2 regions of the Streptomyces sp. NPDC056061 genome follow, and region 2 is predicted to be linked to the other one. Evidence: riboswitches for the same ligand, from Rfam matches in the RefSeq annotation. Region 2 holds a riboswitch; the other holds the start of a gene.
The links. A riboswitch is a leader RNA that binds a small molecule or an ion and turns the genes downstream of it on or off. The one in region 2 is predicted to bind cyclic di-AMP.

Region 1 (4,304 bases), on a different contig from region 2:
GGGTGTAGTAGAGGTCGATGCGGTCCGTGCCGAGCCTGCGCAGCGACTCGTCGGCCCCCGCCTTGATGGTCGCTGCCGAGAGCCCCTTGTACGACGGGTGGGAACCGACCTTGGTGGCGACGATGATGTCGGACCGGTTGGACCGTGTCGCGAGCCACTTGCCGATGACGGTTTCCGACTCGCCGCCCTCGTTGCCCGGTACCCAGGCCGAGTAGGCGTCGGCGGTGTCGATGAAGTTGCCGCCCGCTGCCGCGTAGGCGTCCAGCACGGCGAACGACTGGGCCTCGTCGGCCGTCCATCCGAAGACATTGCCACCGAGCGCGAGCGGGAAGACCTGAAGGTCGGAAGAGCCCAACTTACGGAGAGAAGTCATGTGCGGACCAACGAATTCCGTCCGTGGCGGTATTCCGGACGTCGGCTGTTCGGCCGTCACCTGTTCGCCCATTTCCGTCCGACGTGACCCTCGATCACCTGCCTCGGCACCCACCGTCGTTCGGAGCGGCACGCTCAGGCGGCGGCCCCGGACCCGAAGGGCCCTGAGCCGCGAGCCGGGGACAGCGAGCCGGATCGGCGGACCGCGGTCGGCGAGCAGCGGCCGACGCACCCTGGCGGCGGATCCTGGCCAACGGACCGGGGTCGGCGAGCCGTGGGCCGGAGAACGGGCCGGCAGCCCGGACGTCGGGGGGTGAGCGTCAGGGCTGCCGGGGTCTCATCGTCGGCGCAGCGGCGCACCGGCGCGGCCCGCGCGAGGAGCGCGAAGACCGCTGGAGCCTCGGTGCCGCGAAGACCGCTGGGGCCTCAGTGCCACGAAGACCGCTGGGGCCTCAGTGCGGCGAATATCTCGGGCCAGGAGGCGGTCAAAGGGTGGTCGCGCGGACGGTCGAAGGGCGGCTCAGGGGTTGAGGCCCTTGCTCTGGAACCAGGACATCGGGTCGACGCCCGTGCCGCCGGGGGTGTGGACCTCCAGGTGGAGGTGAGCTCCCGTCACGTTTCCGGTCGCACCGACCCGGCCGATGGTCTCACCGGTGGCGACCTTCTGGCCGACACCGACACCGATCGAGGACTGGTGGCAGAACCACAGCTCCGTACCGTCCTCCAGCTCCAGCACCGTGCGGTAGCCGTACGCACCGGCCCAGCCCGCCGACTTGATGGTGCCGCCGTGCACGGCCTTGATCGGCGTGCCCGTCTGCGCCGCGAAGTCGAGGCCGGTGTGGTGGCCCGAGGACCACATCGGGCCGGCCTGCCCGTACGTCGAGGTGATGGTGTAGGAGCTGACCGGGATGGCGTAACTGGCGGCGAGCTTGGCGAGGCGCAGGGCCTCGGCCTTCTTCTTGGCCTCCTCCTCCGCCTTCTTCTTCTCGGCGGCGGCCTTGGCCTCGGCGGCGTCCTGCTTCTTCTTGGCCTCCGCGGCGGCCTTCTCGGCGGCGGCCTTCTCCTGCGCCGCCCTGGCCTCGGCGTCGGCGGCGTCCTGCTGCTGCTCGGCCTGCTGGAGGATACGGGCGCGAAGCGCCTCGCCCGCGTCCGTCGTGCCCTGCTCGGCCTCGGCGGAGGTGATGCCCGCCGTGGTCAGGGGCGAATCGGCGGTGGTGTCCCGGGCCTTGTCGTCCTTGGATTCACCCGAGAAGAGGGCGCCCACACCGGGAAGGGACTTGGCATCGGGCAGGTTGTCCGAGATGGAGTCGGGAAGCGAGATGGAGACCGGCGGCTTGCTCTGCGCGGTGGCCATGCCGCCCGCGCCGACGGCCGCGATGACGCCGACACCGAGCACCGTGGAGCTGCGGGCGAGTCCGTTGCGCTGCTTGGCGACGCGGTGCTTGCCGCGTACGGGGCGAACGGATTCCTCGGTGGGGTTCCACTCGTCCCGGGCGCGCTCGGGGCCGCGGTCGAGGTCGGCGTGGAACTCACTGCCGGAGCGTCCTGCGGCGAATGCCTCGCCCCCTTCGCCGTCGTTGCCCATGCCGGCATCGGGGCCGAACGCCGTTCCCATCCCGATGGTTCCGTACTCGGTGCCGTAGCCGGAGTCGGGGGCGTAACCGGACCCGTAACCCTGGCCGGAGCCGTAACCCGGGGCGAAATCGGTGGCGTTACCGGGTCCGAATGCTGAGTCGAGCCGGGTGGGGGCAGGCTTGTTGGACGCCACGGGGGCGCACTCCTTTCCTTCCTTCTCGCCTACCGGGTTAGCTGACGGGTTCGGAGCAGGAAGGTCTCCTACGAACTTCTCCGCCTCTCACAAGGCGCAGATGTCCGATTCACCCCAAGGTGGTGGTTCCCCGGTTCCCTTTCGGAATTCGGCGCTCGCGCACGGTGCCGCCACTGACGACGGCTGGGACGACCGCGCTGCGTTATCGAACGTTAATAGACACCCGGGCCCGATTCCAAGCCGTTCCCACTGATCGTTCACGTCTTCGGCCTGGACTTTACAGGACACAAAGGGACGGAACAGAACGAGTTGATCGCCCCTCAGTCACACCCCAGAAACTGATGTTGTGTCAAATGTTATGCGGAGAGGCGTCTTTCCATTACGCACCGTGGCACCCCCGAAGCCCCGGGACTCCGAATCCCCGAAACCTCGAAGCCCCGAATCCCCAACCGTCCGTCACGCGGAGTCCGGCCCCACGATCCGAACGGTCCTGCGGCGGTCCGGCTGCCCCTCCGCAGGGCGCACGACCGCGAGCAGCGCCATGTCGTCGGTCGACTCGCCCCCCGTGTGCAGGCGCACGTCATCGGAGAGCGCGGACAGCAGTTCCTCGGGACCAGGGAAGATCCGCCCGCGCAACCGGGCCGCCGGATCGTAGAAGACCCCCTCGGCGTTCCGCGCCTCGGAGAGACCGTCCGTGTAGAGGAGGAGGGTCGTCCCCGGCGGCAGATCCCATTCGTCCGCCCGGTCGGGCCATGCGCCCAGGTCCATGCCGAGCGGCAGCGCGGGCACCGACGGCACCAGAACGTCCAGCCCCCCGTCGGGATGCAGCAGGATCGGTTCCGGGTGCCCCCGGTTCACGATCCGGACCCGGGACGCCCCCGACGGGATCTCGGCAAGAACCGCGGTGGTGAAACCCTCGACGGCGTCGAGCCCCCTCCGCATCTCCCCCTCCCGCGCCAGCGCCCGCTCCAGCCGCCGCGCCACGCTCTCCAGCGAACGCTCCTGCTCGGCCGCCTCCCGGAACGCCCCGATGACCACCGCCACCGTCTCCACGGCGTCGAGGCCCTTCCCCCGCACGTCCCCGACCACCAACCGCACCCCGTACGGGGTGTCCATCACGGCGAACAGGTCGCCGCCGACGAACTCGTCCGCCTGGGCCGCCTCGTACCGGGCCGCCACATGCAGCCCGCCGATCCGGTCGGACGGCTTCGGCAGCACGGCTTGCATCGCCCTCTCCGCGATGACCCGCGCGGACGCCAATTGTTCGTTGCTCCGCCGCACGACCCCGTTGATCACCACCGCCAGGACCGAGACGGTGGCCAGCGTGAGCAGTTCGATCAGCGGCACGATCTCGGGCAACGTGTTGCTGGACAGCCGCAGCGCGATGACGGCCAGCATCGAGGCGACGCCGATGCGGACGGTGCTGGCCAGCGAGAAGAACGGAGCGGCGATGAGCGGCGCCGCGACGAACAGCGGGATGGCGGTGAAGGTCGGCGGCGTCAGAAGGTCGAACACCAGTCCGCCGATGATCATCAGCATCGGCAGCATGCGCACGAACTGCCGGGTACCGGCACCCCCGGCCCCTTCTCCGGCAGGTCTGCCGCGCAGCTTCAGCCGCTTCCACACCTGTGGTCTCCTGCCCGGTACGCACGGCTGCGGACGGTACCGCGCCCCACCCCCAGACTCGCCGGAGCGGAGCCGTGCGGCGAATCCTCGTCACCCAATGGGGGTACCCGCATGACGCAGCTCACACCTCACCCCCGGCGCATCCGGCATCGCACGCGGGAACGACCTGGGCCCGGCACGCTGTATGCGTGCCGGGCCCAGGTTTTCAGTAGCGGGGACAGGATTTGAACCTGCGACCTCTGGGTTATGAGCCCAGCGAGCTACCGAGCTGCTCCACCCCGCGTCGGTGAACACAACTCTACGGCATGTTCGAGGCACTCATGACCACTCGGCGTCCGGGCCGTGTACGCGGCATGGCACGGGCACGGAACGAAGGCGCACACGAAACGGCGTCGCCGACGTACCGAAGCCCTGAACAAGCCCTGAACAAGCCCTGGACGAAGCCCTGAACAAGCCCTGGACCGAGACACCCGAGGCCCGGAAGCCCCGAAGCCGCAGGGCCCTCCCCGATCCGCCTCACCCCGGCCCGCCCGGCCCG
Region 2 (4,304 bases):
ACAACCGGGCGGTGCTGGTCTACGAACCGGTCGAACCCGCCGAGTCCGCGGACACGGCGGACACCGATGGGACCGACGCCGACGACACCGACGCGCACGAAGGGGCGGACAAGTGACCGACGCTGCCGCGACTGGAGTTTCGATGCAGTACCACCCGCAGCCCGCCCCCGGCGTCGCCCGCCCGTGGGCCTTCCCCGCGCCGGAACGCGGTGCGCTGCCCAACGGCCTCACCGTGCTGCGCTGTCACCGCCCCGGCCAGCAGGTGGTGGCGGTCGAGCTCTTCCTCGACGCACCGCTGGACGCCGAGCCCGAGGGCCTCGACGGCGTGGCCACGATCATGTCCCGGGCCCTGTCCGAGGGCACCGACAAGCGCACCGCCGAGGAGTTCGCCGCCGAGCTGGAGCGCTGCGGCGCCACGCTCGACGCGCACGCCGACCACCCCGGCGTCCGGGTCTCCCTGGAGGTTCCGGTGTCCCGGCTGGGCAAGGCACTCGGCCTGGTGGCCGAGGCGCTGCGCGCGCCCGCCTTCGCAGACAGCGAGATCGAGCGGCTGGTGCGCAACCGGCTCGACGAGATCCCGCACGAGCAGGCCAACCCGGCCCGGCGCGCCGCCAAGCAGCTCTCCAAGGAGCTCTTCCCGGCCACGTCGCGGATGTCGCGACCGCGCCAGGGCACCGAGGAGACGGTGGAGCGGATCGACGCGGCGGCGGTGCGGACGTTCTTCGACGCCCACGTCCGGCCGTCCGCGGCGACCGCCGTGGTCGTCGGCGATCTCACCGGCATCGATCTGGAGGCCGTGCTCGCCGACACCCTCGGCGACTGGTCCGGCGACACCGCGGAGCCGCGCCCCGCCCCGCCGATCACGGCCGACGACACCGGACGCGTGGTCATCGTCGACCGTCCGGGCGCGGTGCAGACGCAGCTTCTGATCGGCCGGATCGGAGCCGACCGGCACGACAGCGTGTGGCCGGCCCAGGTGCTCGGCACGTACTGCCTGGGTGGCACGCTCACCTCCCGACTGGACCGGGTGCTGCGGGAGGAGAAGGGCTACACCTACGGTGTGCGGGCCTTCGCCCAGGTACTGCGGTCGTCGGCCCCGGGTTCGGCAACGGGGGCGACCGGCGCCGCGATGCTCGCCATCAGCGGTTCGGTGGACACCGAGTCGACCGGACCGGCGCTGGAGGACCTGTGGACGGTTCTTCGGACCCTGGCGGCCGAAGGGCTGACCGACGAGGAGCGCGAGACGGCGGTGCAGAACCTCGTCGGTGTCGCACCGCTGAAGTTCGAGACGGCGGCCTCCGTCGCCGGTACCCTCGCCGATCAGGTCGAGCAGCACCTCCCGGACGACTTCCAGGCGCATCTGTACGCCCGGCTCGCGGAGACCGGCACGGTCGAGGCGACCGCCGCGGTGGTCAACGCCTTTCCCGAGGACCGGCTGGTGACGGTTCTGGTCGGCGACGCGTCCCGGATCGAGGAACCGGTGCGGGCCCTGGGCATCGGTGAGGTGTCCGTGGTCGCCGGCTGACGTCCGTACCGTCGTTGTCACCGGTGCCGGAGGAGCGCTCCGTGCCGGAATCGGACCGGGCGGCTCGGGCACCGGGCCGGTGGCCGGCCCGTTCCCGCCCGGCGTCGGCGTCCGACATGCCGGTCCCGGGCACCGAGCCGCCCGGGGCCGGCGGCGGCGTCCGGGAACCGGGGTGCACGAGCCGGACACGCGGCCACCCGGACGACACGGCGGCCACCCGGATACGTCGGTCATCCGGGGCACGGCCGTCCGGGCGCGGCGGTCACCGGGCGCGCTCGCCCGGACGCGAGTCCGACGAAGTCCGCCGGGGCGCACGAATCCCGGGCCGGGAGGAGGGCCCCTGTGAGAGATGTCTCGCCGGGGCCTTCCCCTCGGCCCGCTCCGCCCCGGAGGTTGCCTGTCCGCCCTGTGGCATGCGCTACAAATCGGCCGGTCCGTTTGGAGAACGAAAGTTCCGCCCCTTAGCGTCGACCGGGCTGTTCGTCACTCGTGTGTCGCGACCGGGACGCACCGGGCAGCCATCGCCGAGTCCCCGTAGGGCGTGAGCCTGGGGAGCCGGGGACCCACACAGTCCCTGGGGTGAATCGGATGCCCGGGCCTCGATGAGGCCATGGCGCCCGTAGGAGACCTTCCTGCTCCGAACCCGTCAGCTAACCCGGTAGGCGAGAAGGAAGGAAAGGACCAGCCACTTCATGGCGTTCACCCGTGCCACCGGGAAGCACCGTGCCCCGAGCCGGCTCACGCGCAACGGTGCGCGGATCGCGGGCATCGCGACCCTGGCCACCACCGGCGTCATCGGCGGCGCCGCCTCCCCGGCCCTCGCCGCGGACGCGGGCGCCCCCGACACCGACGAGACCGGCCTGAATCAGGTCATCACCGTCCGGAGCGTTCTCGCCGACCGGATCGATGCCCAGGCCGACGCGCAGCAGCGCCACGCCGACGCCGAGGCGAAGGCAGAGGCCCGGCTGAAGGCCGAGGCCGAGAAGCGGGCCGCGATCAGGGCGAAGGCCGAGGCGGAAGCGAAGCGCGCAGCCGAGGCACGTGCCGAGAGGGCGCGCGCCGCCCGCTCCGCCGAACGGGCCCGCCTGGGCTCCTTCCAGCTCCCGGTCGCCGGTTCCTACGTCACGACCGGCTACAAGTCCAGCGGTTCGCTCTGGTCGTCGGGCAGCCATTCGGGCATCGACTTCCACGCCGCTTCCGGCAGCACGGTCGTCGCGGTCGGCGCGGGAACGGTCGTCGAGGCCGGCTGGGGCGGCGCGTACGGCAACAACATCGTGCTCCGGATGACGGACGGTACGTACACGCAGTACGGCCACCTCTCCTCGATCGGAGTCTCCGTCGGCCAGAGCGTGGGCGCGGGCCAGCGGATCGGGCTCTCCGGATCGACCGGCAACTCCACCGGCCCCCACCTCCACTTCGAGGCCCGGACCGCTCCCTCCTACGGCTCCGACATGAACCCCGTCGCGTACCTGCGTGCCCACGGCGTCAACATCTGAGCGGACCCCACGTACGACACCGTTCCAGAAGGCCCCGGCAGGCGCGTCCCGAAAGGATCCGCACGCCGGGGTCTTCGGCGTGCCGAGGTCCCCTTCCCGTTCTCCTTCCCCCGGGCCGGCCCATCGCCCGAGCCGGCGGAGAGGCCCCCGCCGGGGGCCGAGGAGTCCGTCGCCGCTGCTCCGCCCGCGATCGGTCCGGAACGCCGCGGCCGGTCCGGAACGCGCAGGAGCCGGGGTCCGGAAAGCGCAGGAGCCGCGATGCCCCGTCCGGCGGCATCGCGGCTCCTGCGCGCGGGAAGTCGGTTCAGACGGTCTCCGGGAGCTCGTCGAGCCCCTCGGCGACCAGCTTGGCCAGGCGGTCCAGCGCGGCCTCGGCGTCGTCCGCCTCGGACGCGAGCACGATTTCCTCGCCGCCCTGCGCACCGAGGCCGAGCACCGCGAGCATGGAAGCGGCGTTCACCGGGTTGCCGTCGGCCCTGGAAATCGTCACCGGGACGCCGGACGCCGTGGCGGCACGGACGAATATGGAAGCGGGGCGGGCGTGCAGGCCCTCGGCCCAACCGACGTTGACGCGGCGCTCAGCCATGGTTCTGCCCTTCATGAATCAACGGTTGTCTAGACCATTCTCGCACGCGGTGCGCGGTGTTCCGGCCGACCCGCGACAGGCCCGCGACCAGTGCGGCAGCGCTGTTCGATCCCCCCAGACTGCCCCGGCCCCAGGGCGCACGCGACCGGTGGCCGGGTCGTACTCTGGGCCCATGCAGCCCGCGCCGGAGCACAGTCCGCACCATGCCTACCCCGACCACTGGGAGGCGGACGTGGTCCTCCGTGACGGTGGGACCGCCCGGATCAGGCCCATCACCACGGACGACGCCGGACGACTGGTCAGTTTCTACGAACAGGTCTCCGACGAATCGAAGTATTACCGTTTCTTCGCCCCCTATCCGCGCCTGTCCGACCGGGATGTGCACCGCTTCACCCATCACGATTACGTCGACCGGGTGGGGCTCGCGGTCACCGTCGGCGGCGAGTTCATCGCGACCGTCCGCTACGACCGGATCGACGGGCGCGGCAGGCCGGCCTCCGCTCCCGCGGACGAGGCCGAGGTCGCCTTCCTCGTGCAGGACGCGCATCAGGGCCGGGGGGTCGCCTCGGCGCTCCTCGAACACATCGCCGCCGTGGCCCGCGAACGCGGCATCCGCCGTTTTGCCGCGGAGGTGCTGCCCGCCAACACCAAGATGATCAAGGTGTTCCGGGACGCCGGCTACACCCAGCAGCGCAGT

Region 1: linked by a shared signal. The riboswitch ahead of ACFC79_RS08030 (M23 family metallopeptidase) and the one ahead of ACFC79_RS19905 (M23 family metallopeptidase) in region 2 are both predicted to bind cyclic di-AMP.

The regions. Positions count from the first base shown of each region.
Region 1 covers NZ_JBHJWQ010000003.1:437,944-442,247, reverse strand. Annotated here, with positions in the region: gene ACFC79_RS08035 (aldo/keto reductase) at 1-373, opposite strand, end outside; gene ACFC79_RS08030 (M23 family metallopeptidase) at 893-2,140, opposite strand; cyclic di-AMP (ydaO/yuaA leader) riboswitch at 2,152-2,304, opposite strand; gene ACFC79_RS08025 (PP2C family protein-serine/threonine phosphatase) at 2,597-3,766, opposite strand; tRNA gene ACFC79_RS08020 (tRNA-Met) at 3,976-4,049, opposite strand.
Region 2 covers NZ_JBHJWQ010000013.1:114,918-119,221, forward strand. Annotated here, with positions in the region: gene ACFC79_RS19895 (M16 family metallopeptidase) at 1-116, shown strand, start outside; gene ACFC79_RS19900 (M16 family metallopeptidase) at 143-1,525, shown strand; cyclic di-AMP (ydaO/yuaA leader) riboswitch at 2,038-2,205, shown strand; gene ACFC79_RS19905 (M23 family metallopeptidase) at 2,218-3,021, shown strand; gene ACFC79_RS19910 (HPr family phosphocarrier protein) at 3,326-3,607, opposite strand; gene ACFC79_RS19915 (GNAT family N-acetyltransferase) at 3,780-4,304, shown strand, end outside.